Luteolibacter sp. LG18: one gene and its partner. The protein of the gene in region 2 interacts with the protein of the main gene of each other region in a pairwise test. Links are inferred from orthologs where the notes say so. Each region holds a gene or a part of one and is shown on either strand. Other genes may lie near its edges. The genes, in order: clpS and dps.

The links.
Region 1: the proteins of dps (region 2) and clpS interact in binary tests that used the Escherichia coli proteins (3 or more experiments, as listed by UniProt). The link is inferred for Luteolibacter sp. LG18 from one-to-one orthologs.

Annotation. Positions count from the first base shown.
Region 1 is NZ_AP024600.1:1,752,303-1,767,943, forward strand. The notes cover bases 8,474-11,459. They hold clpS (ATP-dependent Clp protease adapter ClpS), read left to right. Parts: upstream 8,474-9,820; coding sequence 9,821-10,099; downstream 10,100-11,459. Other genes in these bases: ispG ((E)-4-hydroxy-3-methylbut-2-enyl-diphosphate synthase), read left to right, coding at 8,474-9,800; llg_RS07385 (DUF2017 family protein), read left to right, coding at 10,096-10,551; llg_RS07390 (glycosyltransferase family 9 protein), read right to left, coding at 10,658-11,459. In the rest of the region: llg_RS07350 (DUF1800 domain-containing protein), read right to left, coding at 1-1,609; llg_RS07355 (U32 family peptidase), read left to right, coding at 1,709-4,171; llg_RS07360 (HAD family phosphatase), read right to left, coding at 4,299-4,940; signal peptide peptidase SppA, read right to left, coding at 5,068-6,858; llg_RS07370 (hypothetical protein), read right to left, coding at 6,997-7,899; more of ispG, read left to right, coding at 8,013-8,473; more of llg_RS07390, read right to left, coding at 11,460-11,599; llg_RS07395 (hypothetical protein), read right to left, coding at 11,592-12,581; llg_RS07400 (hypothetical protein), read right to left, coding at 12,578-13,180; llg_RS07405 (DUF1287 domain-containing protein), read left to right, coding at 13,323-14,111; alaS (alanine--tRNA ligase), read left to right, coding at 14,288-15,641. UniProt on the Escherichia coli protein: Involved in the modulation of the specificity of the ClpAP-mediated ATP-dependent protein degradation.
Region 2 is NZ_AP024600.1:2,503,219-2,518,854, forward strand. What follows is about bases 6,507-9,487. They hold dps (DNA starvation/stationary phase protection protein Dps), read right to left. Parts: upstream 8,272-9,487; coding sequence 7,741-8,271; downstream 6,507-7,740. Other genes in these bases: sufB (Fe-S cluster assembly protein SufB), read right to left, coding at 6,507-7,719; sufC (Fe-S cluster assembly ATPase SufC), read right to left, coding at 8,302-9,060; llg_RS10460 (transcriptional repressor), read right to left, coding at 9,078-9,487. In the rest of the region: llg_RS10425 (hypothetical protein), read right to left, coding at 1-2,686; llg_RS10430 (NlpC/P60 family protein), read right to left, coding at 2,849-3,406; llg_RS10435 (hypothetical protein), read right to left, coding at 3,522-4,772; Fe-S cluster assembly protein SufD, read right to left, coding at 4,923-6,224; more of sufB, read right to left, coding at 6,283-6,506; more of llg_RS10460, read right to left, coding at 9,488-9,515; llg_RS10465 (hypothetical protein), read right to left, coding at 9,617-9,967; llg_RS10470 (hypothetical protein), read right to left, coding at 9,964-11,871; llg_RS10475 (hypothetical protein), read right to left, coding at 11,891-12,295; llg_RS10480 (ATP-binding cassette domain-containing protein), read right to left, coding at 12,377-14,116; llg_RS10485 (iron-sulfur cluster assembly scaffold protein), read right to left, coding at 14,203-14,682; llg_RS10490 (hypothetical protein), read left to right, coding at 14,802-15,266; llg_RS10495 (FGGY family carbohydrate kinase), read left to right, coding at 15,346-15,636.

The DNA of each region.
Region 1 (15,641 bases), 750 kb from region 2 along the record:
CGAGCTGGTACTCCGGCGTGCTGAGCATCAGGTGGACGAGTTCGGCCACCTCGTGGTTGGTGAAGACGACGCCTTCCTTCTCCTCGGCGAAGGCGATGAAGCGCTTGCGGTTCTTGTCCGCCAGCGGGGCTTGGAAGAAGCGCAGGGCCAGCGAGTCCACCAGGTCCTCGTGGCGCTTGCGGAGTTCGCGCGGGACGATCCGGTCGTAATCCGGGCCGCGCCAGTTGCGGGCGGCCACCTCGGTGGCCACGGCCACGCGTTCAGGCGTGGCCTTCTTGCCGAGCGCCTTGCCCGCACCCTTGCCGCCACCGTCCTCGTCCTGCATCTCCATGCTGCCGTCCTTGTCCGCCATCGCCATCGGCTCCTCGCCTGGCAGCGGTCGGTCGGGGGCCTTGTCCGCGCCCTTGGTGATGAAGCCGGCCACGTTGTAGCGGGTGAGCAGGGTGTTGGTGTTGATCCACGCCTTGCCCCAGTCCCAGCCCGCCACGTTCGGCGGATTGAACAGCACCTGCCCGAGCTGCTGCTGGGCGATCATCGTGTAGCCCTGTGGCGTTTGGTTCAGCTCGAGCTGCTTGAGCATGCCGATCAGGAACTGGATCGGGCACTTGATCTGGTTGCGCACCACCTCGTCGGAGTAGAACTGCTTCGAAAGGAAGATCTCGCGCAGCAGCGGGGCGACCTCGTAGTTCGCCTCGCGGAAGGTGGTGGCCAGCGCGTCGACCGCGGAGGCCGGCGGATCCTCGGCGGCGAAGTATTCCCACAGCTTCGCGGCCATGAATTTCGCGGCCTGTGGCTGCTCGAAGATCAGGTTCACGATGTCGTCACCGTCGAACTTGCCGGTCTTGCCGAAGACGGTCTTCTCGCCCTCGTCCCACATGCGCTTGTTGTGGAACACCGTGCCGTTCTGGCGGTTGAGCTGGTAGCCGGTGAAGGCGCGCGCGGCCTCGCGGATGTCCTGCTCGGTGTAGTGGCCTTCACCCAAGGTGAAGAGCTCCATCACCTCGCGGGCGAAGTTTTCGTTCGGTTTGCCCTTCTTCGAGTTCTGGGTGTCGAGGTAGAGCATCATCGCCGGGTTCTTGGCGATCTCGTGGGTGAGCTGGCGGAAGTTCCCGGTGGCGTTGCGGCGGAACAGGGCATTCTGCATCATCAGCAGCACCGGCTGTTTCACCTTCTGGATCGAGGTGGCGAAATGGTCGTGCCAGAACAGGGTCATTTTCTCCCGCAACGGCGCCTTGGTGTGGAGCATGGCGCGGAACCACCAGCCCTGGCCCTCGATGCCGTGTTGGCGGTTTTCCTTCTGCTCGGCCTGGTTGGCGTTCTTCTTCGCCTTTTCGGCCTCCTCGGGCGTCATGTTCTTGGTCGCCTCGCGAACTTGACGGAGCTGGGCGATGCGCTGCTGCATGTCCTCCGCCATTTTCTCCGGCGAGCACCACTCGGGCATCGAGAACTCGTCCGGGCCCACGGCGGGCTTCAGCAGGGAATCCACGGCCTTGGTCCGGCCGAGGGTGTGGAACGCCTTGATGTCGGCCGGGCTCCCGCCGAATCCGGCGCGGTTCAGGAGATGCGCGGCTTCATAGATCGTCCAGGTGTCGGAGGCTTGCGGAAGCATGGTCGGAAGGGGTTGCAAAGAGGATAACCCGGGGCCGGGGTAAAAGTTTCACCTCCCTTTTGCTTGATTCCGGGTCATGGTTTTCCCACCTCCCCGCGCATGCAACCGTCCGATTCCACCCCAGAGCTCCTCAGTCCCGCCGGGAACTGGGACTGTGCCCGTGCCGCCGTGGCCGCCGGGGCGGACGCGATTTTCTTCGGCCTGCCGAAATTCAACGCCCGTCTGCGCGCCGACAATTTCACCGAGGACGACCTGCCGGAGCTGATGAAGTTCCTGCACAAGCACGGCGTGAAGGGCTTCGTGACGATGAACACGCTGGTCTTCAGCGATGAGCTGGAGGCCGCTGAACGGCAGCTCCGCCTGATCGCCGCCGCCGGGGTGGACGCCCTCATCATCCAGGATCTGGGGCTGGCGAAGATGGCGCGGGAAATCGCTCCCGGCGTGGAATTGCATGCCTCCACCCAGATGACCATCACCTCGCCGGAGGGCCTGGCGTTCATCGAATCCCTGTATCCCATGGAGCGGGCGGTGCTGGCGCGGGAACTTTCGCTGAAGGAGATCGAGCGCTTCCAGGCCGCCGCCGAGGGCAATCCCCACGCGCCGCTGGAGGTTTTCGTGCACGGTGCCCTGTGCGTCGCCTACTCCGGCCAGTGCCTCACCAGCGAATCGCTCGGCCAGCGCTCGGCGAACCGCGGCGAATGCGCGCAGGCCTGCCGCATGCCTTACGAAATCGTCGTCGATGGCGAGGTGCGGGAGCTGGGCGAGGTCCGTTACCTGCTCTCGCCGCAGGACCTCGCGGCGGTCGACGTCATCCCCGGACTGGTGAAGGCCGGGGTGAAGTCGTTCAAGATCGAGGGCCGCCTGAAGTCGCCCGAATACGTCGCCGCCGTGACCCGCGTGTACCGGAAGGCGATCGATGACGCCATCGCGGGCGTGGCCTCCAGCGTCACCGCGGAGGACCGCTACGAGCTGGAGATGACCTTTTCCCGCGGCCTCACCAGCGGCTGGCTGGCGGGCACGAACCACCCGTATCTCGTCCACGGCCGCTTCGGGAAGAAGCGCGGCCCCTTGCTCGGGGAAATCGCCCGCTGCGGCCCGGGCTGGGTCGAGCTGAAGGACGATCCGGCGATCCCGCTCGCGGCGGGGGATGGCGTGGTGTTCGACGCCGGCGAGGACCGCAACGAGGAGCAGGGCGCGCGGATCTGGAAGATCGAGAACGGCTGCCTGCTGTTCCATCGCAGCCACAGTGGCCTCGATTTCGACCGCATCCGCCCTGGCCAGACCCTCTACAAGACCTCCGATCCGCGGTTGGAATCCGAAATCCGCCGTTTCTGGCAGAACGCGAAGCTCCAGGAGCAGAAGATCCCGCTGCACCTCGTCGTCACCGGCCAGCCGGGCGAACCGCTGGTGCTGTCCGCGGGCAAGACCTCCGTGTCGTCCACGCCGCTGGAGGCCGCCTCGAAACGCGCGCTTTCCTCCGAGACCCTGCTCGCCCAGCTCTCGCGCCTTGGCGATACCGCCTACGAACTGGCCTCCCTCGACAACCGCCTGGAGGGCGATTGCCACCTCGCCGTGTCCGAGCTCAACCGCCTTCGCCGTGCCTTGGTCGAGCAGCTTGAGCCCCAGGGCGGGGCAGGGGAGGCCATCGTGCCCGCCACCGCGGTGTCGCACCGCGACCTGCTTCCCGTCGTGGAGGGTGGATCCGCCGCGGCCCCGAAGCTCAGTGTCCTCTGCCGCAGCCTCGCGCAGGTGGACGCCGCGCTCGATGTCCGCGTGCCGGTGATCCAATGCGATTTCGAGGACCCGCGCCGTTACAAGGATGCCGTGGCGATGGTTCGCGCCCGCGGGGCCGACACCGGTTCGGAAATCCTGCTCGCCACGCCGCGCATCCTGAAGCCCGGCGAGAACGGCTACCTGAAGCTCATCGAGCGCGCCGAGGCGGATGGCGTGCTGCTGCGGAACCTCGCCTCTCTCCAGCACTTCAAGGATCGCAGCGGCCTGAAAAAGGTCGGGGATTTCTCCCTGAATGTCGCCAACCCGATCACCGCGAAGCTGCTCAAGCAGGCCGCGAACCTCGATCTGCTCACCGTTTCCTACGACTTGAACATTTCGCAGGTGCTCGACCTGCTGCGCGGCGCGCCCGCCGACTGGTTCGAGCTGACGCTCCACCAGCACATGCCGCTCTTCCACATGGAGCACTGCGTGTTCTGCACCTTCCTCAGCAAGGGCACGAGCTACAAGGATTGCGGCCGCCCGTGCGAGGAGCACGTCGTGCACCTGCGCGACCGCGTCGGCCAGCTCCACCGCCTCGTGGCGGACGTGGGTTGCCGGAATACCCTTTTCAACGGCCGCGCCCAGACCGGCGCGCGGTTCTTCGATGACCTGAAGGCCACCGGCCTGTCACGGTTCCGCATCGAGCTGCTTGACGAGGACAAGGACTCCGCCAAGCGCACCATCCGCGCCTACCAGGCCCTGCTCCGCGGCGAAAGCGATTCCGTCACCCTGCTGCGCCACGTGAAGGCGCTGGAGAAACTCGGTGTGACCGAGGGGACGCTGTTGTAGCGTAAGCATTCCTGCTTGCGCGTGGGTGTGCTCCGCTTCGCGACAACGGCACGAATCGGATCGTTCGGGTGGTTTGGGATCTCATCCGGTAACGAACCGCGCCCGCTCACAAGCAGGAATGCTTGTGCTACTGATTCATCGCCTGCCCCACCTCCGCCAGGCTCGGCAGCACGGCATTCGCGAGCGAGAAATCCAGGCAGGCGGTCACGCGGTTCGGGACGGCCCAGACCGGGCAACCGGCGGCGCGGGCGGCTTTCACGCCGTTGAGGGAATCCTCGATCACCAGGCACTCGGCGGGTTCGAACCCGAGACGCCGCGCGCCTTCCAGGAACAGGTCCGGGGCGGGCTTGATTCGCGGTGCATCCCCGCGACAAACCACGGTGTCGAACAGGGGCATCATCCCCAGCCGGTCGAGCCAGCCATCGACCCAGTGGTGGGACGAGCTGGACACCACCGCCCGCGGGATGCCCTTCGCGATCAGGGATTCCAGCAGCGCCACCGCGCCGGGCATCGGGCCTTCGCCCGCGAGATCGCGGACGATTTCCTCCTGCCGCTTCAGGTCGAGCTCGTGCCAATCGAACGAGCTGCCGGTGAGTTCCTCGAGGTGCGTTTTCGGCGACCAGGTGTCGAAGTCCGAACCGATGCAGCGGGTGTAGAGTTCCAGCGGCAGCGGGTGGCCGTGGGCGCGGAAAGTGCGGTGCCAGGCGTCGTAGATCGCCCACTCGGTATCGACCAGCACGCCGTCGAAGTCGAAGAGGACCGCTTTCATTGGGAGCGCCGGGAAGTAGCGCAAGTTTGCAACTTGCGTGCGGGGAGGAGCGGAACCGTCATGGACGGTCGGAACTTTCCGATTCTGGTCCGCCGCACGCAACCACAACTTGAAAAGTTGTGCTACTTCACGGCGCGACTTTCAGATCCGGGCCCAGCAGCAGGACCTCGGTGTGCTGGAAGGCGTCCATGCGGGACATCAGGCGGTCCACGCCCTCGCGGGCCGGGGCTGGCAGCGATCCGAGCAGGCCGCTCTGGATCAGGGTCTGGCGGAGCTGGGCGGAGGGCTTGGGAGTGGCCGTGGCGCGGATCAGTTCGTCCTCATCCTTGTCCTTCTTGTCGTGCTTGTTGGCGAAAAGCCCCTCGAAGGCGCTCTTCGGTTCCGGCACCAGCTTGGCCTCCGGGTTGTCGAGCTTCGCCTGCTTCGCGGCGTAACCGATCGCTTCCACCAGGCCACCTATCTCATCGACCAGTCCGATCTCCAGCGCCTTTTCGCCGCTGTAAACGCGGCCGCCGGCCAGCGGTTCGAGGTCGCCCTTGAGCCGGTCCTTGCGACCGTCCGTCACGCGCTGCTTGAAGGTGCCGTAAACGCGGGTCATCGACTGGCGGATCAGCTCGCCCTCCTCCTTGGTGAAGGCATGGGTCATGCTCATCGCCCCGGCGTTCTTGCCGCGCTGGGTGACGTGGCTGGTGATGCCCAGCTTGTCCATCGCCCCGCCGAGCACGAATTTCATGCCGACCACGCCGATCGAGCCGGTGATGGTGCCGGTTTCCGCGAAGATCCGGTCCGCGCCGCTGGACACGTAGTAGCCGCCGCTGGCCGCCACCCCGCCCATCGAGACCACGAACGGCCGACCGGTGGACTTCCACTGGTGGGTGGCCTCCCACAGCACTTCGCTGGCCAGCGCCGAGCCGCCGGGGGAATTCACCCGCAGCACCAGCGCCTTCGCCTTGTCGTCCTTGCGCAGCTTCAGGATCTCCTCGCGCACCGGGGCGATGGAGTCGTCGGAAATGTCGCCATCGAGCGCCACCACCGCCACGTAGTCCTTGCGGGCCTTGGTCTTCTTGCCGTCGTTGAACATCAGTTTCACGATGTCCATCATGCCGGTGATCTCCGGCCCATCGCGGTCCGGGAGCTGGTAGCCGGTTTCATACTCGGCCTCCGCGCCGTAGGTTTCGCGGACCTTGGCATTGAAGGTGGTGCGGTAGAGCAGGTCATCGGCGAGGCCTTCCTTCTTCGCCTCCTCGGCGGTGAGGGTGCCTCGGTCGATGAGTTCCTTCACCTTGGCCTCGGGGATCTTGCGGCCGGTGGCCACGTCCCGGACGATGGCGTTGTAGATCGAGTCGATCAGCTTTTCCTCCTGCTGCTTGGCCGGGTCGCTCGGGCCGGTGCGGTAGTAGTTCTCGCCGAAGCTCTTGAAGTCGCCGATGTGGATCACGTCCGCCTGGACGCCCAGCTTGTCGAGCAGGCCCTTGAAATACATCGACTCCGCGTGGATGCCGCTGAACTCGCAGTCCGCCTCCGGCATCAGCGCGAAGTGGTTGGCCGCGCTGCCGAGGATGGCGGTGCCGTTGCCGAGCTGTTCGCTGTAGATCCACACGTCCTTGCCCGCGGCGCGGATCGCCAGCAGGCGGCGGCGGAGTTCCTGGATCTGGTCGAGACCCAGCCCGGAGCCGGCCACATCCAGCACCACCGCCTTCACATTCGGGTCGGTGGCGGCTTTCTCCAGGCTGCGGCTGATGTCGAAGGTCGTCAGCGGGCGGCTGGCGTCCATGTTCAGTCCGCCGAAAAGGGATGGCTCCGGCGTTCCGGATTCGGTGACCGGATCGTTCAGGTCGTAGATCGCGACGATCGGCTTCTTCTCCTCGGCCGCGGTGGCGGTCAGGAAACTGGCGGCGAGCAAAGGCAGGACACGCATGATGGCACTGGTAGCAGGTTTGCGCCGGGACTCAACCCGGGACGGATGATCACAAAGGGGTTACCGATGCCTGTCCGGTGCGGACGGAATCGGGACCGCAAAAACGCGGATCTTTGAAAAAACGTCGCGGGGTCCGGTTCAGGCGGCCTTTTTCTTCGGCTCGGCCGGAGGGGCGGCGGGATCCGCCGGGGCGGGGGCCGCGGCCTTTGGCTGCGGCTTCGGGATGTCCCAGGCGGTGACCCATTCGTGGGACACCTTCTGGTAGCCCTTCTCCAGCAGCCGCTTCTCCATGTCCGGAAAATGGGCGGCTCCGTAGAAAATGGCGAGCCGCTTGCGGCCCTTGTCCACCTGGGAATCCAGCACCTTGATGCACTTCGCGTTGCGGTCGCCCACGATCACGCTGTTGCTGCCGGCGAAGGCGGCGATCTGATCGTCGCCGCTGCCCAGGGTGTGGATGATCTCCAGCTTCATCCGGTTCGAGTTTCCGGAAAGCATCGCCTGCATCAGCTTGGCCGCGTCCGGCTCCTTGGCACCCGATTGGTCGGCCTTCGCGATCAGACCCAGCAGCGATTCGCCCTTCTCGGCTTGGAGCTTCTGGAATTCCTCCAGCGTGATGTCGGCGTGGACGAAGTTCTTCCGCGTGTAGTCGATCGACTCCATCTGGCCGGTCAGGCCGAGGAATTTCGCCACCATGCCGTAGAGTTGATGGAGGCCGCCCAGGTCCTTTTTGTCGGCGGCGGGTGCGTCCTTGGCTTCCTTCTTCGGGATCGCCTTGTCGTCGCCGACCATTTCGAAGAGCACGGCTTGGTAGTTGTCGAACTTGCCGCTCAGGTTCTTGTAATAGGCGGCGTCCGCGATGTGGATCGCGCCGATCAGGTCCACCGTCACGCCGTCCTTCTTGTAGCGGGTCACCCCGGTCTGGAGCCGGGCGGCCTGTGCGTCCTCGTCCACCCGGATGAAATCGGAGGCCTTGGGAGCGTCCTCGGCGCGGGCCGGAAGGACCAGCCAGACGGCGGCGAGGGCGGTGAGGAGGGCTTTCATGACGCTGGGGGAGATAGGAATCACCCCGGAAGCGGCACGGAAAGCAGGATTTGTGCCCTCGACCCGCCCGGCCCCGTTGCCCTGCCCGGGCTTTTCGGCTATATCGCCCGCAGATGAACGTGCCGTCGCGCTACTGCCCCTCCCTTTTGAGCTATTCCCGCCGCCCGACCCGCGAGGTCCTGGTGGGCCGCGTCGGCATCGGCGGAACCAACCCCATCCGGGTGCAATCGATGATCACCTCGGACACCCGCGACACCCCGGCCTGCGTGAAGCAGGTGCTGGATCTGGACGCCGCCGGTTGTGAAATCGTCCGCATCACCGCCCAGACCAAGGTCTACGCCGCGAACCTGGAGAACATCGTCCGCGAGGTCCGCGCCGCCGGTTGCCAGGTGCCGATCGTGGCGGACATCCATTTCAAGCCGGACGCCGCCCTTGAGGCCGCCAAGTGGGTCGAAAAGGTCCGCGTGAACCCCGGCAACTACGCGGACAAGAAGAAGTTCGAGGTCCGCGAATACACCGATGCCGAATACGAGGAGGAGCTCGAGCGCATCCGCGAGGAATTCGTGCCGCTGGTGAAGCTGTGCAAGGACCTCGGCCGTGCCATGCGCATCGGCACCAACCACGGCTCGCTGTCCGACCGCATCATGAACCGTTTCGGCGACACGCCGCACGGGATGGTGGAGAGCGCCCTGGAGTTCGCCCGCCTCGCCCGCGAGGAGAACTACCACAACTTCGTGTTCTCGATGAAGGCCTCCAACCCGAAGGTCATGATCGAGGCCTACCGCCTGCTGGTCGCCCGCCTCGATCTGGAAGGCGCGGATTGGAACTACCCGATCCACCTCGGCGTGACCGAGGCCGGTGATGGCGAGGACGGCCGCATCAAGTCCGCCATCGGCATCGGCTCGCTGCTGTCCGATGGCATCGGCGACACCATCCGCGTCTCGCTCACCGAGGATGCCGTTTATGAAATCCCGGTCGCCCAGGCGCTGGCGGAGCCGTTCAATGCAGGCATCCCCACGCGTGGGGATGTGACCACCGAGTACGTCCCGTCCTACGATCCCTTCTCCTACGAGCGTCGGAAGACCGACGTCCTCACCGTGGAAGGCCACGAGCTGGGTGGCGACCGCACCGTGCGCGTCTTCACCACCCAGGAGAACTGGAACGCGCTGGCCCACAAGATCCACAAGCTCGGCGACTTCAAACCCGAGATCGTGGTCGAGAAATCCGGCGTGTTGGAGATCGACCCGCGCGACGAGGCCGCCGTGGCGGCGCTGAACCACTCGCCGGTGGCGCAGCTCGTCACCGTGAAGGATGGCCTCGACCTCGAACCGATCCACGCCTTCCGTCAGCTCGCCTTCGTGATCGATGCCCGCCATCCGATCCTGCTGAAGGACACGCTCACCCCGCCGCAGGGCGACACCGATTTCCTCCAGGCGCTGTTGCCCGCGGCCCGCGTGATCGGCTCGCTGCTGTGCGATGGCATCGGCGATGCGATCCTGGTCCGCGGCGAGACCGCCCCCGGCCAATCGCTGCGCCTCGCCTACAACATCCTCCAGGCCGCCGGGACCCGCATTTTCAAGACCGACTACGTGGCCTGCCCGAGCTGCGGTCGCACGCTCTTCAACCTGCAATCCACCACCCAGAAGATCCGCGCCGCCACCGGCCATCTCAAGGGTGTGCGCATCGCGGTGATGGGCTGCATCGTCAATGGCCCGGGGGAAATGGCGGATGCCGACTTCGGCTACGTCGGCGGCGCGCCCGGCAAGATCAACCTCTACGTCGGCAAGACGCCGGTGAAGTTCAACATCCCCGAGGCCGAGGCCGTCGAGCGCCTGATCGACCTGATCCAGGAGCACGGCAAGTGGATCGACGCCCCCGCCGGGGAGCCCGTGGAAGTCTGATGGAATTGATGGAGGTGGCCATGGCGACGAAGACCGAAACCCGGACCCACGAGGCCGAGGCGCTCGACGTGCCTTGGAACGTGGTCGTCCACGACGATCCGGTGAACCTCATGGGCTATGTCACCTGGGTCTTCCAGAAGGTGTTCGGTTACGATGACGCGCGCGCCAGCAAGCTGATGATGGAGGTTCACGTTGCCGGGCGCTCCATTGTCTGGACCGGCACCCGGGAGAAGGCCGAGTTCTACGTCGCCGAGCTCCAGGCCCACCAGCTCACCACCTCGCTGGAGAAACCGCAATGAGAGTGGCCCCCACGCTGAAGGGCGGTCTGCGGATCGATGCCGAGATTTCCCAGGACTGGGACGTCCTGCGATGCATCCTCGCGGACGCGAAGCCCGGTGGCCTCGCCCGTCGGCTCACCGCCTCGGCCGGTCCGGATGCCGAGGACTGGGAGGAGCTGATGATGCCGGACTTGCTCGATGTGTTCGAAGGCCAGCTCGGCGTCGTCCGTGACACCATCCGCGCCGCCGCCGAGGCCTCCTCCGGAGGACCCGGCGAGATTTTCATCGAAAAGGACGACGCGGAAGCGTGGTTCGGTGCCCTCAACCAGGCCCGCCTCGCCCTCCACGCGCGGCACGATTTCTCCGACGACGATCCGGACGTGATCGGCATGTCCGAGCAACGCCGCTCCGCGTTCTTCCGTTACCAGTTCTACATGGTCATCCAGGACCTGCTGCTGAAGCGGGTGCTGTGAGGTAGCACAAGTTTTCAACTTGTGGCTTCTCGCGGTGGACTAGGGAGGGATGTTCGAATTTCATCCGCTAGGTCGGCCGCGCCCAAGCGCAAGTTGAAAACTTACGCTACTTCACCGCGGCCAGCACTTTCTCCATCTCCAGCTCGTGCTGGCAGCGCAGGTCCAGGGCGCACTTCGGGGCGAAGCACGGTGAGCACTCGACATGACGTCGCAGCACCGTGTGGCGTTTGCCGAGCGGACGTTTCCACGCCGGCTCGTTCGGGCCGAAGAGGACGATGCAGGTCGCTCCGGCATGGGCCGCAAGGTGGGGCAGGGAGCCGTCCGCGGCGATCACGCGCTCGTGCGCGGCCAGCAGCGGCAGCACCTCGCCGGAGGGAAAGAGGTCGGTTGTCCGGACACTGTCGCCGAGCGTCTTCGCCAGTTTCGCGGCCAGGCCGCCGCCGCCCGGAATCCCGGCGAGGGTCAGGCGGGTGCCAGTCTCGAGGAGCGCCCGGGCCACCGTTTCCCAGCGGTCCAACGGCCATTCGTGGCTACGGCCGAAATCGGAATCCGGCACCAGCAGCGCGGTACCCGGGGCAGGCGGGGCCAGTTGATCGATTGGTTCGAAATACGCTGCCACCCGTGTCTCGATCCCCATCGCCTCGATTGGGGCGAGGTAATGGCGGACGCGGTGCTCGATCGGGCCCGGGGTGGGGAGCGGCAGCGGATCGGTGAGGCGTTTGGAGAGGGCCTTGTCTCCGCCCGGGCCGGTGCGGCGTGGGATGCCCGCCTTCGCGCAGGCGTCCGCGGCCACGCCGGGTTCCCAGATGAGGGCGGCGGCGAACTTGCCGGAAAGCGAGCTGGCGACCGTGTTTGCCGAGGCCTTCGCCGGATACGGAAGCACCGAGAGCCCGGGAAGCGTCTGCCAGAAGGTCTCCTGGGCCGCGGGGCACAGCACGCTCACGGGCAAGCCGGAGGCCGCCAGCGCCCGCAGCGCGGGTACGGCGAAACAGGCCTCGTCCCACCGCTCCGGCGCCGTCACCAGCATGCCCTGTCCCGCGTCACTCATCTGGCGGAGTCTGGGGCGTGGATGGGTCGGTGGCAACCGGAGGTTGAGCTGGGACGACTTGGAATTCGAATCGCTCCGGCACCGCCGGTGCCTTGGGGAAATCCAAGGCGCCCATCAACACTGGGGCGAGTTGTGGGTCCAACAGCAGCGCCATCCGCAACTGGGCTGGATGAAGCAGCTTTGCTTGTGTGAGCGGGTTGACTTGAATCGATTCGAGCGGAGCTGGGACGGGGGCCAGCGGGAAGATCCGGGTGGCGTTCGTGATGAGAACCCGATCCGTGATCTGGAGGCCTTCCTGGAGGGCGAGTTCGCGGAGCCGGAGCATGGTGGAATCCCGCGTCACCGGGCTCTCGCGATCGCTCTTGAAGGTGAGTTTTTCCTGTTCTGGAGTGAGATCCGCCAACCGCCACGGGGCATAGGCGCGTTTTGCCAGCCAGACTTCCGGGCCTACGTTCACGCCCAGCGGTAGATTGTCCGGAATCCATTCCCGGCCTCCCGATGGGTCGATCGCGCCCACCCCTGCGATGCCTTTCGCGAAGGCGGCTACGTCTTCCTGGAGGGACTGCTGCATCCGCTCCCGGGCCGCGCGCTTTTGTTCGGGGGTGAGGCTCAGGCCTTCGGCCAGCGCTTCCAGATACCAGTCCTGCTGTTTGGCTCGTCGTGCCGGGGTGAGTGGAAACGTCGGCCCCTCTGGAGGGGTGAGTCCGGCGGTAATGAAATCCTCCAGCATCCACCGCACCTCTGCCTCCGTCATCCCGCGTTTGGCACGGGTGAGGTAGGCTCCCACCGGATCGGCCACGGCTAGTTCCTTGGCCGAGGGTTTCCGCCCGTCCGAGCGCGTTTTTTTCGGCGGCCCTTTCACGACCGCGGCGGCGTGGGTCTTCGTGTCCACGGAAATCCGGGCGGCTTGCCACGCGCCGAGGCCCAGCAGGGTGGCGGCGGCCATCAGCCAGAAGGACGTGCGTGGCGAGGTGGAGCTCACAATTGCGGCAGCGGCTTCGGTTGCAGCACGGGAAACTGGCCGGGCAGGTGGTAGTCCGGTTCGCCGTCGGAGAGTTTGGCGGCGGTGAGGAATTTCTGGTCCGGGGAGTTCAGGATGAAGGTGACATTGCCGCGGGTGTCCGGGCCGTAGTTGATGCGGGCCTTCAGGATGTCCAGCGGGATGGCCAGGGCGGCGGCCCAGGAGCCATCCGCGGCCAGCTCGGCGAAGGCCCCCACCTCGGGCAGCGGGAAGTCCTCCTCGCTGTCCCGCACCCGCGGCGCGGTGAATTCGCAGGACCACCACGCGCCGTTGGGAGACAGGTTGAACTCGAAATAACGGCCGCTCACCGGATCGGCCAGGAACAGCTCGGCCACGTCGTGCCGCCACAGCTCGGCCTGGAATTTCCCCGGCCGCGCCGAGGGGTGGAGCTGCGCCGGTTGGGTGTGGGTGGCGATGAACCACAGCCGCTGGCCGTCCTCCGCCAGCGCGTAGCCGGCGGCGGGGTCGAAGGGCGCTCCATGCCAGTCCTGGCCGATGCCCAGCAGGGGCACGTCGAGGGCTCCCCATTGCAGCGGACGCGGGCTCTTGAAGACGATCATGAACCACCCCGTTAGCCCTGCTTCGGGGGCGGGTCGAGCGGGAACGCGCCCGCTCCCCGGCATTCCGTGAAAAAGATTCCTAACATGGATGGAAAACTATCGCCAATTCGGGCTGTATGTGGTTCATCCGCTTCGCGTTCCAATGCCACGCCGACCCCAGCGCAACAACGGTTTCTTCGATACCATCGAGTATGTGGGCCCGCGTCCCCAGAAGCCGAAGAAAAAGCGCCGGTTTTTCGGTGGCTGGGTCATCATCCTGATCGCCGTCGGCATCCCGTTCCTGTTTTTCCGGAAGCTGGTCCCGACCCTGAAGGCCGAGCAGGAGGGCACGTCCGTCGAGAACGTCGAGCGCAGCATCGCGAAACTCGCGCCGTCCGCCGCCTTCGGCGACCGCCTCGCCGCCGCCACGCTGGCCCAGGCCCGCACCCCGGGTGTCTATGACGACACCTACCGCCAGATCGCCTATCCCGGCGGGGACATCCCGGCGGACCGCGGCAAGGCCGAGGACGTCGTCGTCCGTGCCTACCGCGGCGTGGACATCGACCTCCAGCAGCTCGTCCACGAGGACATGGAGAAGAATTTCCGCGAGTACGAGCAGCTCTACAAGACCAAGGGCCCGGACGCGAACATCGACCACCGCCGCGCCCCGAACCTGAAGCGCTTCTTCGAGCGCCACGGCGAATCCCTCACCACCTCCCGGAACGTCGCCGAGTACAAGGCCGGTGACGTCGTCATCCTCACCCGCCCCGGCAGCAGCGTCCGCGGCGGCGATGCCCACAGCCAGGTGGAGATGCACATCGCCATGGTCGTCCCCGGCCCCGGCGACAGCGCCAGCGAGCCGTGGCTGGTCCACAACCTGGACTCCGGCGTGAAGTGGGAAGACGCCCTGCTGAGCTACCAGATCATCGGCCACTACCGTTACGGGAAGTGATGGCCCTCAGGGAGCAAGGACATTCCTGTCCTTGTTTCAGAGAGCCATCTCGCGGGAGCGGCTTGAGCCATCACGGTCTTCCCAAACAAGGACAGGAATGTCCTTGCTCCTTGGGCCTGTAGGAAAAAAATCCGTGTTCTTTCCCCGGATTCGTGGTTTCTCGTCCCCCCGCGCCCATGACCTCCGCCGAGATCCGCAACAGCTTCCTCGATTTCTTCCGCGAACAGCAGCACACCATCGTGCCTTCGGCCTCCCTGATGCCGCAGAGCCCCGGTTTGCTGTTCACCAACGCGGGGATGAACCAGTTCGTGCCCTACTTCCTCGGCACCGACAAGGCGCCCTACGATCCGCCGCGCGCCGCGGACACCCAGAAGTGCATCCGCGCCGGCGGCAAGCACAACGACCTGGAGGATGTCGGCTACGACACCTACCACCACACGATGTTCGAGATGCTGGGGAACTGGTCCTTCGGCAATTACTTCAAGAAGGAAGCGATCCAGTGGGCGTGGGATCTCGTCGTCGAGCGCTGGGGCCTGCCCGCGCACCGCCTGCACGCGTCCGTCTATGCGCCGAAGGAAGGCGATCCGGGCAACTTCGACCAGGAAGCGTATGACCTCTGGGCGGCGCTGTTCGCTTCCAAGGGTTGCGATCCGGCGGTGCAGATCGTCCACGGCAACGTGAAGGACAACTTCTGGATGATGGGCGAGACCGGCCCCTGCGGCCCGTGCTCCGAGCTGCACGTGAACCTGACTCCCGAGGGAGATCCAAAGACCGGCCGCGAGCTGGTCAACAACGACTCCGACCTCTGCATCGAGATCTGGAACCTCGTCTTCATCCAGTACAACGCGGAGGCCGACGGCACCTTCCGCGAGCTGCCCGCGAAGCACGTCGACACCGGTATGGGCTTCGAGCGCGCGTGCTCGATCATCCAGAACACCAAGGGCTTCACCGATTTCTCGCGCAAGCCGAGCAACTACAACACCGACGTCTTCCGCACGATCTTCGCGAAGATCGAGGAACTCAGCGGCAAGACCTACGTGGACATCTACCCGGACCTGGGCGCGGACCGCACCAAGTTCGACGAGGGGATGAAGGATGCGATCGCCTTCCGCGTGATCGCCGACCACCTGCGCACGCTCTCCTTCTCCATCGCCGATGGCATCCTGCCCGGCAACAACGGCCGGAACTACGTGTTGCGCCGCATCCTGCGCCGCGCGGTGAAGTACGGACGCCAGCTCGGCTTCTCCGGTAACAAGCCGTTGTTCGATGGCCTTGTCTCCACCCTCGTTGCGCAGATGGGTGACGTGTTCCCGGAACTGAAGGCCCGAGAGTCCGCGATCCGCGAGACGCTGAACCGTGAGGAAGAGAGCTTCAACCTGACGCTCGACCGTGGCCTGAAGCGTTTCGAGGACGGCGCGGCTTCCCTTGCAGAAGGTGCGGTGTTTTCCGGCGATCTCGCGTTCGAACTCTACGACACCTTCGGTTTTCCCGTGGACCTGACCGCGCTCCTCTGCACCGAGCGCGGGCTGG
Region 2 (15,636 bases):
GGGCGGGCCGGTCCATCAGGCGCGCGCCGTCGGCTGCTAGCAGCTTTTCCCGGATGATCGCGAGGTGGTGCTCCGCCTGCTCCTTCGAGAACAGCCCGGAAATGATCGCGCGCTTCATCGGCAGCAGGCGGTAGTGGATGCCGGTTTCGGTGTCCTGCGGGTGCAGCAGCGGATGACCCGCCTTGCCGTCCTCGTCGAAGACGAAGAACCCGCTCGCGACGCCATCGACCACCAGCCAGCGATGGAAATCGGCGTGCACCGCATCGGCGAATCCGGCGACGCCCGCGAGGGTTTTGCCGCTGCGTTGCTCCAGCTCCTCCAGACGCCGCAGCACCTGGTAGGAAAGCGCGACGGTCCAGGTGCTGACCATGTGCTCGCGCAGCTCCGGGCGCGCCGGTTGCAGGGAGTCGTCCCAATCGCCTTCGCCGTAACGCAGCAGCGCGGTGCCGGGGAAACATTGCTGGCGCATCCACGCCACCGCCGCCTCGGCGTGCGCGAGGACGGTCGATGGCTGGCCTACCGGACGTGCGGTATTGGCATCGGTCCAATCCACCAGCTCATCGAGGAAGGCGAAGTCGGACGTGCTTTCCAGGTAGTCGCACAGCGCCTTGAGCGGCCACAGCGGGATATCGCCGTGCATGTGGCGCTGTTGGATCCAGCCGAAGGGATCGAGCATGAACCACTGCGGCCAATCGCCGCTGCCGAGATACTGATGGCTGAAGACGCCCGTCAGCGTCTCGCGCACCGCGTCGTGGCGGTCGATCGCGAGCAGCAGCTCCACCGAACCCTGGGTCACATCGCGGGTGCCCCACGCACCGCCGTTCCACTGCTCCAGGCCGTGCGGATCGCTGTAGTGGATGATGCCGTTGTGAATGAACCACGGCAGGATGGCGTCGAGCGCCTCCACCTCGGGAAGATCGACGCCGGAAACGCGCAGCGCGCGGGTGGCGGCCTGCCACACCGGCTGCACCTTCGGCCGCTGCACATACGTGCGGGTGAAACCGCTCAGACGCAGGCCGAACTCCTTCACCGCCACGGTTTCATACACGAGGTGCGAGGTCGCCGCGTGCTCGAAGCCCAGCAACTCCGATCCACCGGCCTTCTGGAACGCCGCGGGATCGAGCGCCTCAACGGTGAACTTCGCGTCCGGGAAATGCTTCCGCGCCAGTGAATCCGGCCCGGCTTGCACCGTTGCCGTGAAGCCATCGAGCGTGACCGAGGCATCCTCCTCGCCCTCGCGTTCGCCGCCCACCAGCCCGTGGCTGATCACGAACTCAGCGGGCTTGCCCGCTTCCACCACCAGCGAGGTGGTTACCTCCGGCGCGCCGCTGGAAACTTCCGCCGTCACGCGGATGCGGCGGCCATCGAGTTGATAGATCCATTCGCAGGACGTCAGCCCCATCACGAAGGCCGAGGGAATGCCTAGCCACTCAAGGCCATCCGCGTCGCGGAGACCGATGCGTTGGCCGGAGAACCGTTGCAGCCCGAAGCGCTCGCGCACCGGGCTGAGCAGGCGGTGGAAACTCGGATGGCCCACCGCCAGCAGGCTCTGGAAGACGCCCGCCATGTGGCAGGTGGTGTCGAGCAGGTCGTTCACCGCGTCCACGCTCGAACCGCTGCGGAGGATCAGCGCGTGCGGACGCGTGACCGTTTCCTCCTTCGCCCGCGTCACCACGTGGCGGCGCTCGTCGCCATGGAAGAACGATCCGATCCGGCCATCGGCCAGCGTTTCCACCGCGCCCCATGCGCCACCGAACCAGCTTTCCAGCTCCGCCTTCGAAACCTCCGCGCCGTGGATCACCCGCTCGGGCGCGCGTGCCGTTTGCAATTGCGGCGGCACGGGGAACTCCATGGCCTGGAGGTCCTCCACCGCCGCGTGAAGGCACGCTACGTCGGCCGGTCCGCTGGCGGCGGGATGATCGGCGCGGTATTGAGCGATGAACCGCCGGAGGATCACGCCTCCGGGCGCGACCACCGCGGGCTTCGAATACAGGGCGGGGTAGGAGGTTTCGTCCTGCCGCACGCGACCCGGTGCCGGCGCGTTCAACAGGCCCTTGGCGACATCGCCTCCGGTTCCTTGCGAGCCGAAAAATTCCGAGGCGTCCGTGCTGAAGCCGGAGGTGCCCTCGATCCACGATTGGATCAGCCACGGATACCGGCCGTCCACCGCCAGGTTCTGCCGCGACGCGATCACATGGCCGAAGGCCGGATCGACGATCTCATGATGATCGACGTACTGGCTGGTGTAGGACTCGTTCAACCGCGCCGCGAACTGGGTGGTGAGCCCGAGATCCATCCCGTGCACCGCCTGCACGATCACCGGATGCGGTTGGTGGTTGGTCGCGGTGACCTCGATGATCCAGCCGTCCTTGATCGGTTGCAGCACGGCGGTGGCCTCGATGCCTTCCACCTCGGTTTCCCAGCAGGCGGAATGTTCGTCCGCGGAGAAGAGTCCCCCGCCCGGGCCCGCGAGCGGGACGCTCCGATGACCGTGGGCGTCCGCCACGATGAGCGCGATGCGGTGCAGCGAGCCACCCACCGGGCAACCGAGCAGCAGGTTGAGCAGGATGTTGTCCGCCCGCAGCGCGTGCAAGGTCCCGTCCGGCAGGAATTCGAAGACCGGTGAGGTGCCGGTGCGGATCAGCGGAAGATTCGAGTGACGGAGTAGCGGACGCGGCTCGGACATTTGCCCTCATTCCAGCGATTTCCCCAAAGTAGCACAAGCATTCCTGCTTGTGATCGAGGGCGGCGCGATCTCTCAGAAAAAGCCTCGAATGAACGGTTGGGGTCGCTTGCAAATCTCCCCGTGGGATGGCGCGTCCCCCACTCGCAAGCAGGAATGCTTACGCTACCTCTTCCACACCGGCGGCCCATACCCTAACAGCTTCTTTGGCGATTCCGCATTCGGCACCTTGAAGTCCACGATGTCGAAACCGTCCTTCTTCACCCCGCGGTAGGAGCGCCCGTCGCTGGAACCGATCATGACGCGGCGGCCGTCCTTGGCTTCCCTGCCCAGATAGATCTGCACGTGGGTGACGCGCGCGGCGCCATCCGGATCGAGCGTGCCCCAGAACAACAGATCACCCGGCAGCAGCGCTGCGAATGCGATGGCATCACCCTCGCTCACCGTGCTGGAAAGCGGCGTCAGCGTGCTCTCCTTCCTCACCCAGTCATACTGGGCCTGGGCGGAGCGCGGCGGATCGATGCCGATCTTTTCCAGTAGATAAAACACCGCCCCCGAGCAGTCCATGCCGCCATCCTCTGGCGACGATCCGGAGTAGCGGTAGGGAATCCCCGGATGCGCCTCCAGCTCCTTCAGGGAACGCTCGATCAACTCACGGCGCTGGGGACGCAGGCGCTCGACTCCTTCCAACACCGGCTGGGCTGCACCGGTGACGGCGGACACGACAAGGATGATGGGTAGTCTCCATGTCATCCCACATCCTAACACCGGACCGGCTGCTTTTCCACATTCCAGCCAAAATTGGACCGCGGACTTCAGTCCGCTCTTTCTTCTCCACTCACCACGAAACTTCCGCCGTGTACACCAGCCGCGGATCGCCCCGCGACTCCAGCGTCTTCACCACCGTCGCGAGATTGCGATTTGCCACGCCGTTGAAAACCTCCTTGCCATTGAGGATCACCTTCACCGGTCGATCGAGATCCACCAGCGTGTCATCGAGGAACACCTTCCCCTTCAATCCGGCATCGGCTTGCAGCGTGATCGTGTTGTCCTTGATCGCCGCATCAAGCTTCGCGGGCAGGGTGGACGGTACTTCATCCAGAGCCAGCCAATTGTTCCGCAGGTCGAGCGTGTTGTGCAGCTTCTGCACGGTCCACGTGATTGTCTTTGGCCGCGGATCACGCGTGTATTTCACCATCCACTCCGGGCCGGGCTTGTAGTCGATGCCGTGGCCGCGGTTCGCCTGGGTGTCGAGGTGATGCACATAATGGCCGGCATCGTCCTTTTGCAAGGCATCGAGCCGTTCGAAGTAACGCCGGGCCAAGCCGATGCGGTCGAACATCGTGTCATTCTCCCCGATTCCGCAGCGGAATGGCAGGTTGCGGAGGTTCTCCGGCGGCGCGTTCTCCATCGGCTCCGCGGCGGCCATCGCACAGGCGGCGGCGAAACGGTCCGGTCGGTTCGCTGGCAAACGGAACGCGGTGTAGCCGCCCTCGGAAATCCCGGTGACATACACCCGGTCCGGATCCACATCCCGGAACAGGATCGCGCGGCGGATCACTTGGTCGTAGAACGTCTGGCAGTAGTCGTAGTACCAGCGGCCGTCGTTGTCATCCGCCATCCGCGGGATGAAGTACATCGCGTCGCCCGGATAGCTCCGCTCGAAGAGCGCCATTTGCGCCTGCCATTCCTGCGTGTTCACCGGCCAGGCGTGGGGGTCCGTGAGCTTCTGCTGCGTGCCCCCGCCACCGTGGAGCGCGAGGATCAAGGGCCAACCCTTCTCCGGTTTCCGACCCTTCGCCACCAGGAAGTAGGGCATCGTCTTGCCATCGACGGTCAGCTCGGACGGCTTGAACTTCGGCCGCTGGTCCTCGGGCATCATCTTGAGCTCCTCCAGCGTCGCGGGTTGGGGTGCGATCTTCCGGTCCTCACCCCGGGCCTTCGCTCCCTTCTCATACGCTTTCCACACCAGGTCGACCGCGGCCTCCGCCTCCTTGGCCGAGCCATAGGTGGTTTTCGCCCACTCCGGGGAAGGCGCTCCGGGAGTCTCCGCGGCAAAGCGGGTTTCCACACCGGCGGGGAGCGTCATCTCCCCATGGGCAAGACCGGCCAACAACACACAACCGACAAATCGAAACATGAGGCAGGCTTGGCAGCTCCCATCGTCATGGCAAGACACGAAAAAAGCGGCGGGCACCACTGGTGCACCCGCCGCTTGGAATGGTTTCCGGGAAAAGGATCAGGCGCCGCCGCCGGCGATGTGGGCGAACTTGTCGTCCACGAAGCGCAGCACCAGTTCCTCCACCTTCTCGTCACCGAGGCGCTCGATCACCTCCACGGAGAAACCGCGGGCGATGAGCTGGCGGGCACGGGTCGGGCAGATGCCGCGGGCGCGGAGGTAGAAGATCTCCTCGTCGCTGATCTGGCAGGAGGTGCTGCCGTGGGAGCACTTCACGTCGTCGGCGTTGATCTCCAGGCCGGGCATGGAGTTCGCCTCCGCGTCATCGCTCATGAAGAGGTTGCGGCAGGTCTGGTAGGCGTCGGTGCGGTGCGCGCCCTCGTCCACGAAGATCAGGCCGGAGAAAATGGTACGGGCCTTGTCGTAGAGCGAGTTCTTGTAGAGCAGGTCGCTGAAGGCTCCCGGCGAAACGTGGTGCTGGAACGTGCGCTGGTCGTACTCCTGGTCGCGGGCCGGGATGCTCACGGACAGCATGTCCGAGCGGGAGCCCTCGCCCTCGAGGCGGCTGAGCGATTCGTTGCGCGCCCAGGTCGCACCGGTGTTGAGGATGAAGCCGGTGGCGGAGGCATCCTTGGCCACGCCGGTTTCGTTCACCTGGATGACCTTGGTGTGCTCGTTGAAGGCCTGGATGGCGACGTAGTCGAGCTTCGAGCCCGGGCCGGCGATCAGGTCGTTCACCGCGATCGCGAGACCGGTGGACGTTTCATCGGCGGACTGGAAATAGTCCACCACGCGCACCTTGGCGTTCGCTCCGGTCACGATGAGCGTGTGCGGGAAGATCGCGGTGTTGTCCCCGGCGATCCAGTGGAAGACCTCGATCGTGCCCTCGACCTCGACGTTGGCCGGGACGTGGACGAACAGGCCGTTGCGCAGGTTCGCCTCGTGCAGGGCGGTCCACTTCGCGGAGCCCAGGCGGGTCTCCTGCTTCATGAAATGCTTCTCCACCAGCTCGGAGTGGGAGATCAGGGCCTCGGCCAGCGGCAGGCAGATCACCCCTGCGGGGAGATCGGACTCGGAGTGGAGCAGTTCGTCGTTGCCGAACACGAACTTCGCCACCGGAGCTTCAAGGCCCGTGGAACGGGAAGCCAGCAGGGTGGCATCGGCACCGCCGTTGGCGGGACGGAAGTCGGCGAAATCGAGTTCCTTCACCGACGAGAAACGCCAGGTCTCGTCGCCGCGCTTCGGCTGCGGGATCTGGAGGAAGCGCTGCCGCGCGGCACGCTGGCGCTCGGCGAACCAAGCGGGGAACGTGGCCGGAGTGACCGGAGCGGAGTCGAGGAGAGAGGCGGGTTGTTCGAGCACGGCGGGCATCGTAGACGGGAGAATGATACGTGGTGGGGAGGAGGTGCCGGATGGCGGATCAGCCGACGGAGCCTTCCATTTCGAGGTCGATGAGGCGCTTGAGTTCCACCGAGTATTCCATCGGGAACTCGCGGACGAGGTCGTTGATGAAGCCGTTCACGGCGAGGGACATCGCGGCCCCCTCGCTGATCCCGCGCTGCTGCATGTAGAAGAGCATTTCCTCGGACACCTGCGAGACGCTGGCCTCGTGCTGGGTCGCGTGCTGGTTGCCGCGCACCGTGATCGCCGGGTAGGTGTCGGTGCGGCTGCGGGTGTTGATCAGCAGCGCGTCGCACTCGGTGTTGTTCTTGCAGCCCTTGAGGTGCTTCGGGATGTGGACCTGACCGCGGTAGGTCGAGCGGCCCTCGCCCACGGAGATGGATTTGGAAACGACGTTCGAGGTCGTCTCGTCGGCGGCATGGATCATCTTCGCGCCGGTGTCCTGGTGCTGGCCGGTGTTGGCCAGCGCGATCGAGATCACCTCGCCGCGGGCGCGGCGGCCCTTCATGATCACGCCGGGATACTTCATCGTCAGGCGGCTGCCGATGTTGCAGTCGATCCAGCGGACTTCGGCGTCCTCCATGGCGAGGCCGCGCTTGGTGACCAGGTTGAAGACGTTCGAGGACCAGTTCTGCACGGTCACGTACTGGATCTTCGCGCCCTTCAGCGCCACCAGCTCCACCACCGCGGAGTGCAGCGTGGAGGTCTCGAATTTCGGCGCGGTGCAGCCTTCCATGTACATCACCTCGGCACCTTCGTCGGCGATGATGAGGGTGCGCTCGAACTGGCCGAAGTTCTCGGAGTTGATGCGGAAGTAGGCTTGCAGCGGCTGCTTCAGCTTCACGCCCTTCGGGATGTAGATGAAGGAGCCACCGGAGAACACGGCGCTGTTCAGCGCGGAAAACTTGTTGTCGGCGGTCGGGATCACCTTGCCGAACCACGGGCGGAAAATTTCCTCGTGGTGCTTCAGGCCTTCCGTCGAGTTCACGAAGATGACGCCCTGCTTGGTGAGCTCCTCCTTCATGTTCGAGTAGGCCGCCTCGGAGTCATACTGGGCTTCCACGCCGGCGAGGAACGCGCGTTCCTGCTCGGGGATGCCGAGGCGCTCGAAGGTGCGCAGCACGTCTTCCGGCACATCCTCCCACGAGCGCTTCGGCTTCTCGCCGTCGGACAGGTAGTAGCGGATGATGTCGAAATCGATGTTGTTCAGGTCCTTGGTCGCCCAGTTCGTGGGCATCGGCTTGTCGCGGAAGACCTGAAGCGCCTTGTGGCGGAAGTCACGGACCCACTGCGGGTCGTTCTTCACGTCACAGATGTAGTCGATCGTCTTCTCGGTCAGGCCGCGGCCGGCGTCGAACTTGTGGCGCTCGGGGAAGCTGAAATCGCCCTTGGTGCGGTCGATGTCGATCGCTTCGCGGGTTTCGGCGTCGAGGGTGCTGGAGGCTTCGTAGGACATGGAAATCGGGAAAGTGGGAAATCAGAGCAGGGGCGTGTCGTCGCCCTCTTCGGGATCCTCGTCGGTGAATTCCGGTTCGAGGTGGGATTCGAGGAACCAGAGGTTCTTGTCGATGGCGTGCGTGGTGGAAATCAGCAGGTCGGCGGTGACCTCGTCGTCCACCACCTGCGCGTGGTTGATGCCGATGCCGAGCACGGCGGAGACCGCGGCGTAGCGTTCGGCCAGCAGTTCGAGCAGGTCGAAGCTGCCGGTGGCCTCCGGTGGCAGGGGCGGCAGCGAGGTCACGCTGCCGATGCCAGGCAGGGTGCCAAGCGCGCGGCCGCCGAGGGCGACGGCGCGCTCCGCGAGTTCGTCGGTGGCTTCGTCGAGCTGGTCGACGAACCCATCGAGCATCTCGTGGATGGCGATCATGTTCGAACCCCGCACGTTCCAATGCGCCTGCTTCACCTGCAGCCGCAGGTCGATCAACACGGCAATGGTGTCGTTCAGAAGCTGCACGACTTTGGTGCGGCTCTGGGCATCGAGCGGGTGGCGGCTGGGGCGGAGGTTCATGGGGGACGTCGGGGTTGGAGTGGCTCTGGATCAGGCCGTTGCGAATTCCTCGTCCTTGAGGAACTCGTAACCGGACTTCTCCAGCTCAAGAGCAAGTTCCGGGCCGCCGGAGCGGACGATCTTGCCCGCGGCCATCACGTGGACGTAGTCCGGGCAGATGTAGTCCAGCAGGCGCTGGTAGTGGGTGATCATCAGGATGCCGCGCTCGGGCGAGCGGGTGGCATTCACGCCGCGGGCCACGATCTTGAGCGCGTCGATGTCCAAGCCGGAGTCGGTTTCGTCGAGGATGGCGTACTTCGGCTCCAGCATCAGGAGTTGGAGGATCTCGTTGCGCTTCTTCTCACCGCCGGAGAAGCCCTCGTTCACCGAGCGACCGGTGAACTTCCGGTCCATCTCGAGGAGGTCCATCTTCGAGTAGAGGTTCTTGTAATAGGCCACCGCGTCGATTTCCTCGCCCTGCGGCAGGCGGGCCTGGAGGGCGGCGCGGATGAAGTTGGCGTTCGAGACACCCGGAACTTCGGAAGGATACTGGAAGGCGAGGAAGATGCCGGCGCGGGAGCGCTCGTCGATGCTCATCTCGAAGATGTCCTCGCCATCGAGCGTCACGCTGCCGCCGGTGACGACGTAGCCCTCGTGGCCGGCGATGACCTTGGAAAGGGTGGATTTCCCGGAACCGTTCGGTCCCATGATGGCGTGGACTTCCCCGGCGGGGATTTCAAGGGTCACGCCCTTGAGGATTTCGGTGCCGTCTTCGAGCGTGGCGTGGAGGTCTTTGATGACGAGGGACATGGCGTGGGAGTCGGGAATCAGTGGGAAGAGGGGGAGGGGAGCTCGCCGCGGAGCGTGATCTCGACGTCGCTGATCACGGCGCCGGGCGGCAGGTCGAGGAGGTCGGCGAGATTGACGCCGGGTTTGAAAGTCACGTCGTGGATCGCGCCGGTGGCCTTGTCGTGGAAATGGCCGTGCTCCTCCAGGTTCGGACAGAACCGGGACGGATTGCGGTCGAAGTTCACCTGGCGCACGATCCCGTGCTGCACGAGGGCTTCCAGGCAGTTGTAAACCGTTGCCAATGAGATGTTTGGCAGGGTGTCCTTGACCCGCAGGAAGACGTCGTTCGCGGTCGGGTGGTCGCGGGTTCCCATCAGCACGCGATACACCTCCCGCCGCTGGCGGGTCATGCGCAGGCCCTCGATTTCCTCGGGGATCGGCGTTTCGGCGTTGCTGTCTGACAGATCGTGGACCATTCCGGCGCGGCAAACTACGGCCCCGGAATTCGATAGCAAGAATTATTCTAAAAAGGCGCTAACAGCTTTTTTCTCCCCGGATTTTGATTTTCGGGTGCCAGTTACTGGTGGCCGCCGAACAGGGCCATTGTGATGGTGAACAAGTAGAAGAGCGCGAAGTGGCTCATGTTGAACCAGTAACGTAGCGGTGTGGCGTGGCGCGTGTAGGTCCCGTGGTTGGTGTCGATGGTGCGTCGCAGCCAGACGTGCCAAAAGCCGAACCCCGCCCCCGCCCCGAGCCAAGCGGGGGCAGCCACGCCCCATTCATGCGACGACAGCCCCCGCCACAGAAAGGCTGCCACCGGAGGGAGCTCCAATGCCACCAGCCACGGCCAATGCCGCTGGAGCAATTGGCCGAAGCTCGATTGGGTGTCCGGACGTTCGTCCGGCAGGCTGTAGCGGCCGCGTCTCAACGCGAGCTCGAGGTGCTGTCCTCCGGCAGGATGTCGTTGAGCACGCGCTTGATACCGTCCTCGGCGAACTTGCTGTTCGGGAAGATCTTCTTCGCCTTCAGGTACCAGGCCAGCGCGGAGCCGGGCTGCTTCTGGTCGGCGCGGTCCTCGAACTGGTGGGCGCGGTCGAGGGCCTTGGTGAAGTCCGCCACCTTCGGGGCCAGCAGCTCCAGCTCGCGGCCCAGCTTCGGATCGTCCGGGAACGATTCGCGCAGCTCCGCCAGTTGCTCGTAGGCGGCATAGGGCTGGTTCATCTTGGTGAACTCGGCGGCTTTGCCGAGCGAGGCCTCGATCTTGGTGAGGTTGCCGATGATCTGCTTGAAGGCGTCTTCGCGCGTGGCGTCGCCCTGGATCGCCGGGGCGAACTCATACTGGCGGCGGAAGATCTCGCGGAAGTTTTTCTCCGTGATCAGGCGGTCGAAGTCGTTGCGGGCGGCCACCAGCGGCCCGGCGCTGCCGATCATCTGGCGGAACTCGGAGAGCTTCGGGTTGGTCGGCCAGATCTCCGTGGCCGCCTTGATCTTCTCGGCGGCCTTGTCGTTGTTCTTGGCGAGGAGCTGGGCCTTGGCCTCTTCGATCGCGAGGTCGGAGGCCAGCGTGTAGCCGGCGATGGCGCTGTCGACTTTGGAGGACGGGAAATCCTTCACGGTGCCCTTCAGCTTGTCGGCCAGCGTCTTGGCGCGGACGTAGTCACGGGCCTGGAGCGAACCGTAGAGTTCGTGCAGGTCGCGGACGTAGGCCGCCACCCGCAACTTCTTCTCCATCGAAAGCGTCGCCACCGGGCCGAGATACTCGCCGATCGCGTAGGCCTCCATCAGCCGCTGCGAGGCGGAGTGGAGCTCGTCGCGGGACAGCATCAGGTTGAAAGCTTCGATGTACTTGTCCACCTCGCGGATCGCGTCGCTGGAAAGCGAGTCCAGCGAGGAAACGGTCGGGTTCATGCCCACCGACTGGGTGAAGAGCTTGCTGACGTCCGACCCCTTGTCGATGCGCAGGGCGGAATCGCCGTCTTTCCAGATCTGGTTGTAGAACCGGGAGGCCATCAGCACATGCTCGTAACGGCGCTGGGCGAACCACTGCACCATGTTCACCTGATACTGGGTCTTGGCCTGGAGCGTCTGGGCCTCGGTCTGGAGAATGTTCTTCTTCTTGAGCGCCTCGATCTCGACGATGCGGCGCAGCGCGTCCTTGTATTCCAGTGACTTGGTGCCGGTTCCCTCGCGCTCGGTCTGGGTGGTGGTGGCCTGTCCCGGGCGTCCGCCACGGCCGCCCTGGCCGGTGGTGGTTTGCTCCAGCATCTTCTCCCGGTTGTGGGAGACTTCCCAATCGTGCTTGGCGGTGAGGTCCTTCTTCTCCTGCTCGATCGAATCGTTGAGCTTCTTCAGGCCGTTGACGTCCTGCTTCGCCAGCATCGCGACGTAGATGGCTTCGGCCAGCGAGCTGCAGATGTTCGCGTCACCCGGGTAGGAACCGGCGCTCGGGAGCTTCTTGAATGCCTCGTAAAGCTGCGGACCGCCCTGGCGCAGGGGCGAGATGGTGCCCAGGATGTCCTTGATGGTGGCGCGGTATTCGTTCGCCTCGTCGGAGTTCTCCGGCGGCTGGCTCAGGTACTTTTCAAAGCGCGCCTTGAGGATGCGGTTGTCGCCCAGCGGGATCGTGATGCCGCCGATGGTGATGGTCTCCGCGGAGGGGTCGAGCATCGGCAGCTCGTTGCCGAACGGGGATTTCTTTTCCTCCGGTGGCGGGCGGGTGACGGTCGTGTCCTGGCTCGGCGGCGGAGTGGGAGGCGCGGGCGGCGGGGTGAAAACACCACCTTGGCCGGCGGCAATGCCCGAGAGCAGCAGGAGCGTGTAAAAGGGTTTCATGGCGTGCGCGGGAGGAGGTTCAGAGGCGGTTGATGCCGGTGGCCACGGGGATGCCGCCCTGGCGGAACTTCACTTTGAAGGAATAGCGCTGTTCGCGCTCGATGTTGCGGTTGTTGAACTCCGGCGGCACCTCGATGCCGATCATTTCCTTCACGCCGCCCGAGTCGACCACCACGCTGACCACTTGGCCGCGGTCCGGCGTCCAGCGCAGCTTTTCGTCGACGGTGCCCTCCACCACGTACTCGCTGCCGCGCAGGCTGTTGCCGTTCTGGAGGAAGGCCTCCATGTTCAGCTTCGTGACATCGCCGAACCCGGAGGACTTTTTCCCGGTGAAGGACTTGCCGACGAAGAAAAGGACGGCGACACCGGCGACAATGCCGAGGATCAGGCCGGGATGGAGATTGGAGCTGGCGCGGCGGGGCATGGGATGGGTCTTGGGAAAACGGGGAACTCAGGGATCAGTGGAGCGATAGCATGGGAAAGACGGCCTTGGAATGGGGAACTTTCAATCCCATTGGTGCCGCCGGGTGCCCAGCCACGCGGCGAAAAGCGCCACGCCGACGTGGGCGGCCAGCGTGTAGAGGCACGCGCTGCGGGTCGAAAGGGTGGTGTCGATCACCGACTTCACCGCGTCATGCACCTCCGTTTGGAGGCCCTCCACGCTCCCGGACCATCCCCAATACGAGGAGATGAACGGCCGGGTGTAGGTCTCCACCGCATCGGGCAGGGCCAACACCGCGCCGGAGAGCGGAAGCTGGAAACCCACCAGGTAAATGGATAGCAGCGAGGCCTGCTCGGCCGTCCGCATCAGCGAGGAAATCGCCAGGCACACCGCGGTCATCGCCCCGTTCACCAGCAGCAGGAAGCCCGCGTGCTGGACGAAGTCCCCGCGGAACGGCCCGAAGAAGTTCACGAAGAACGCCATCCACAGCGACTGGGCGATCACCAGGCAGGACAGGAACGCGATTTTGCTCGAAAGGTAGGCCAGCGGGCGCAGGCCGCCGAACTTCTCCTTCTCGTAAATCTGACGCTCTCCGGCGATCTCTCGCGCCGAGTTGTTCGAGCCCATCAGCGCCAGCAGCACCACTTGGAACATGATGACGCCGGACACCGCCGAGCCGACCTTGAGCTGGCCCGCCCGCACGTCCGAGATCTCCTGCACTTCCTCCTGCACGTCGGCGCGGTGGGTGTCGGAGAACTTCGGGATCGGTTCCTTCGCTTTGTCGCTGAAGAGGATCACCAGCAGCGGGAAGCAGACCATGATCGCGAACTGGAGCAGCACCTGACCGCGGTCGCGGAAAAAGATTCGCCAGCGCCGGGACAGCAGGGTGCCGAACTGGCTGAAGAACCCGGGCAGCTTGGCCGCCGGATGGGGATCCGCTTCCTCGCCCTCCACCTTCGCGGGCGGCAGGCTCAGCGCGCCGGAGGCCACCGAGCGTTCCCGGTTCTTTTCCAGCATCTTGTAGTAGGACGCGCGGTGCTTCTCCCACGAGGTTTGCCAGCGGTCGGACGGTTGTCCGGCGAGGCGAGGATACACCTCCTCGGTGTCCTTCACGGAGAAATAGTGCGTCAGTTGATCGGGCGGGCCGTGGTAGGCCACCCGGCCCTCGTGCAGGACCAGGATCGAATCGTAGAGTTCCAGGTGCGCCAGCGAGTGGGTCACGGACAGCACGATCCGGCCATCCTTGCGGGAAAGGTCGTGCAGCAGCCGCACGATTTCGCGTTCCGAGCGCGGGTCGAGGCCGCTCGTGACCTCGTCGCACAGCAGCAGCTTCGGATCGGACACCAGCTCCATTGCCAGCCCGAGACGGCGCTTCTGGCCGCCGGACAGCACCTTCACCGGCCGGTCCGCGATCGGCGCCAGTCCGGTTTCCTCCAGCACCCGGTCGATCCGCTGGTCCAGCTCCGCGTGGTTCTTCGTCTTCACCCGCAGCCGGGTGGCGGCCTCCACCGACTCGTCGACGGTCAGCGGATCGTAGGCGATCGAGAATTGCGGCACGTAGCCGATCTCGGAGGGCGAGAAGTCACCTTCCTTCGAAAGGTCCCGGCCATCCCAGATGAGGGCCCCGCCGGATTCCGGATTCAGACCGGCGATGGTCTTGAGCAGCGTGGTCTTGCCGCAGCCCGAAGGTCCAACGATCGCCATGAAATGCCCTTTCGGGATCTGGATGGAGACCTTGTCGACGAGATTAACATCCTCGCCGTCTTTGCGGATGGTGAAGCAAACGTCCTGGAGTTCGAGCACGGGGAAACTGGAAGGGTTTTACGGAAACTTAGCTAACGCGCCGAAGGGATCATTCCTATCCAGCGCGTGCAATAAACACGCGGGACTCAGGATGGTTGCTCGTCGTCGAGGGGAACAATCCGGATTTTGCCAGCCGGGCGCTGGAATCCTCCCGAGAGGGTCGGGGCGCTGGCTGGCGCGGGAAGCGGCGCGGCGGGCGTCTGGTCGAGCGCGCTTTTCAGCGCCCCTTCCACGAGCTGGCCGCAATGGATCTTCATCGGCGGCAGCGGGCCGAGGTCACCGGTCAGTTCGGAGGCGGACAATTCCCGGGCCTCCTCGGCGGTCTTGCCTTTCAGCAATTCGGTGGCCATCGAGGCCACGGCGATCGCCGTTTGGCAGCCGAATGCCTGGAACGAGGCGCGGTCGATCACCCGCTTGCCGTCCTTTTCGGTGAACTTCAGCCACATCCGCAGCATGTCGCCGCAGTCCGGCGAGCCCACCGTCCCCACGGCGTCGGCGTCGGCCAGTTCGCCTTGGTTCTGAGGGTTGGCGAGGGCATCGCGCACCTTCGATTCGAAATCGTCCATGCCCGACCTTGGTCGCGGACGGGCACGGTTGCCAGTACGCATTTGTCAACTTGCCGTAAGGCAGGGCGGGGACGTTTTTCTGAAAAGTGGAAGATCAAACCCGGGTAGCTATCGTTGCCATGTCTCTCCTCCGCCGTGTCTTCCATTGGTTCGAGGTCTCCGCTCCGGGGAGCCCGTGTCCGGTGACCGGGTGGGAGGAGGTGACCACCGCCCAGTGGCGGGAATGGGAGGCGGACACCCGCTTCGCCTTTCCCCTCCATCGCATGGAGAAGGATCTCCACCAGCACCTCGTGACCACCATTCTGGCCGCGGCCGAGCGCTCGTCCGACCGGGTGAAACTCATGCAGGCGCTGACGGAAACGTTCGGGCTGAATCCACACGATGCCTTCCGGGCGGTCGAGCGGGTGCTGGGTGGGGTGGTCCGGGCCGCGACAGGCTTGGAAAGTCCCAGCACCGAGACGGATCCGCTGGCCGCCCGGGCTTTCACACTGGCATGGCGGGACCGTCCGCTGGTGCCTGCCATCCGCGCGCAATGGGCGGCTTGGAAACCCGGGGATTGGCTGCCGGGAGCATGCGATTGGTGAGGTGCTCCAAAAACGATTCGTTCAACTTTGGAACTTGGCAGCGACCGAAGCCGGTTTAGAACTGGAGAACTTTCATCCCATGTATTTTCTAGGCATTGAGATCACCCCCGCCGGAACCCGCGTGGTGGCGCTCGATCTCGAAGCGGCGGAGGTCGCCGCGGAAGCCCACGCCCCCCACGCCTGGATCGAAGGACTCCCACCCGGCTACCGCGAACAGGACCCCGCGGGCTGGATCAACGCCGTGGATCACGCGGTCCGCGAGTGCCTCGCCGCCCTCGGCGAACGCCGTGCCCGGGTCGCCGCCATCGGAGTGGCCGGACCGTTGCGCGGCTTCGTGGCGTTGGATGTCGCCAGCCGCATCGTCCGCCCC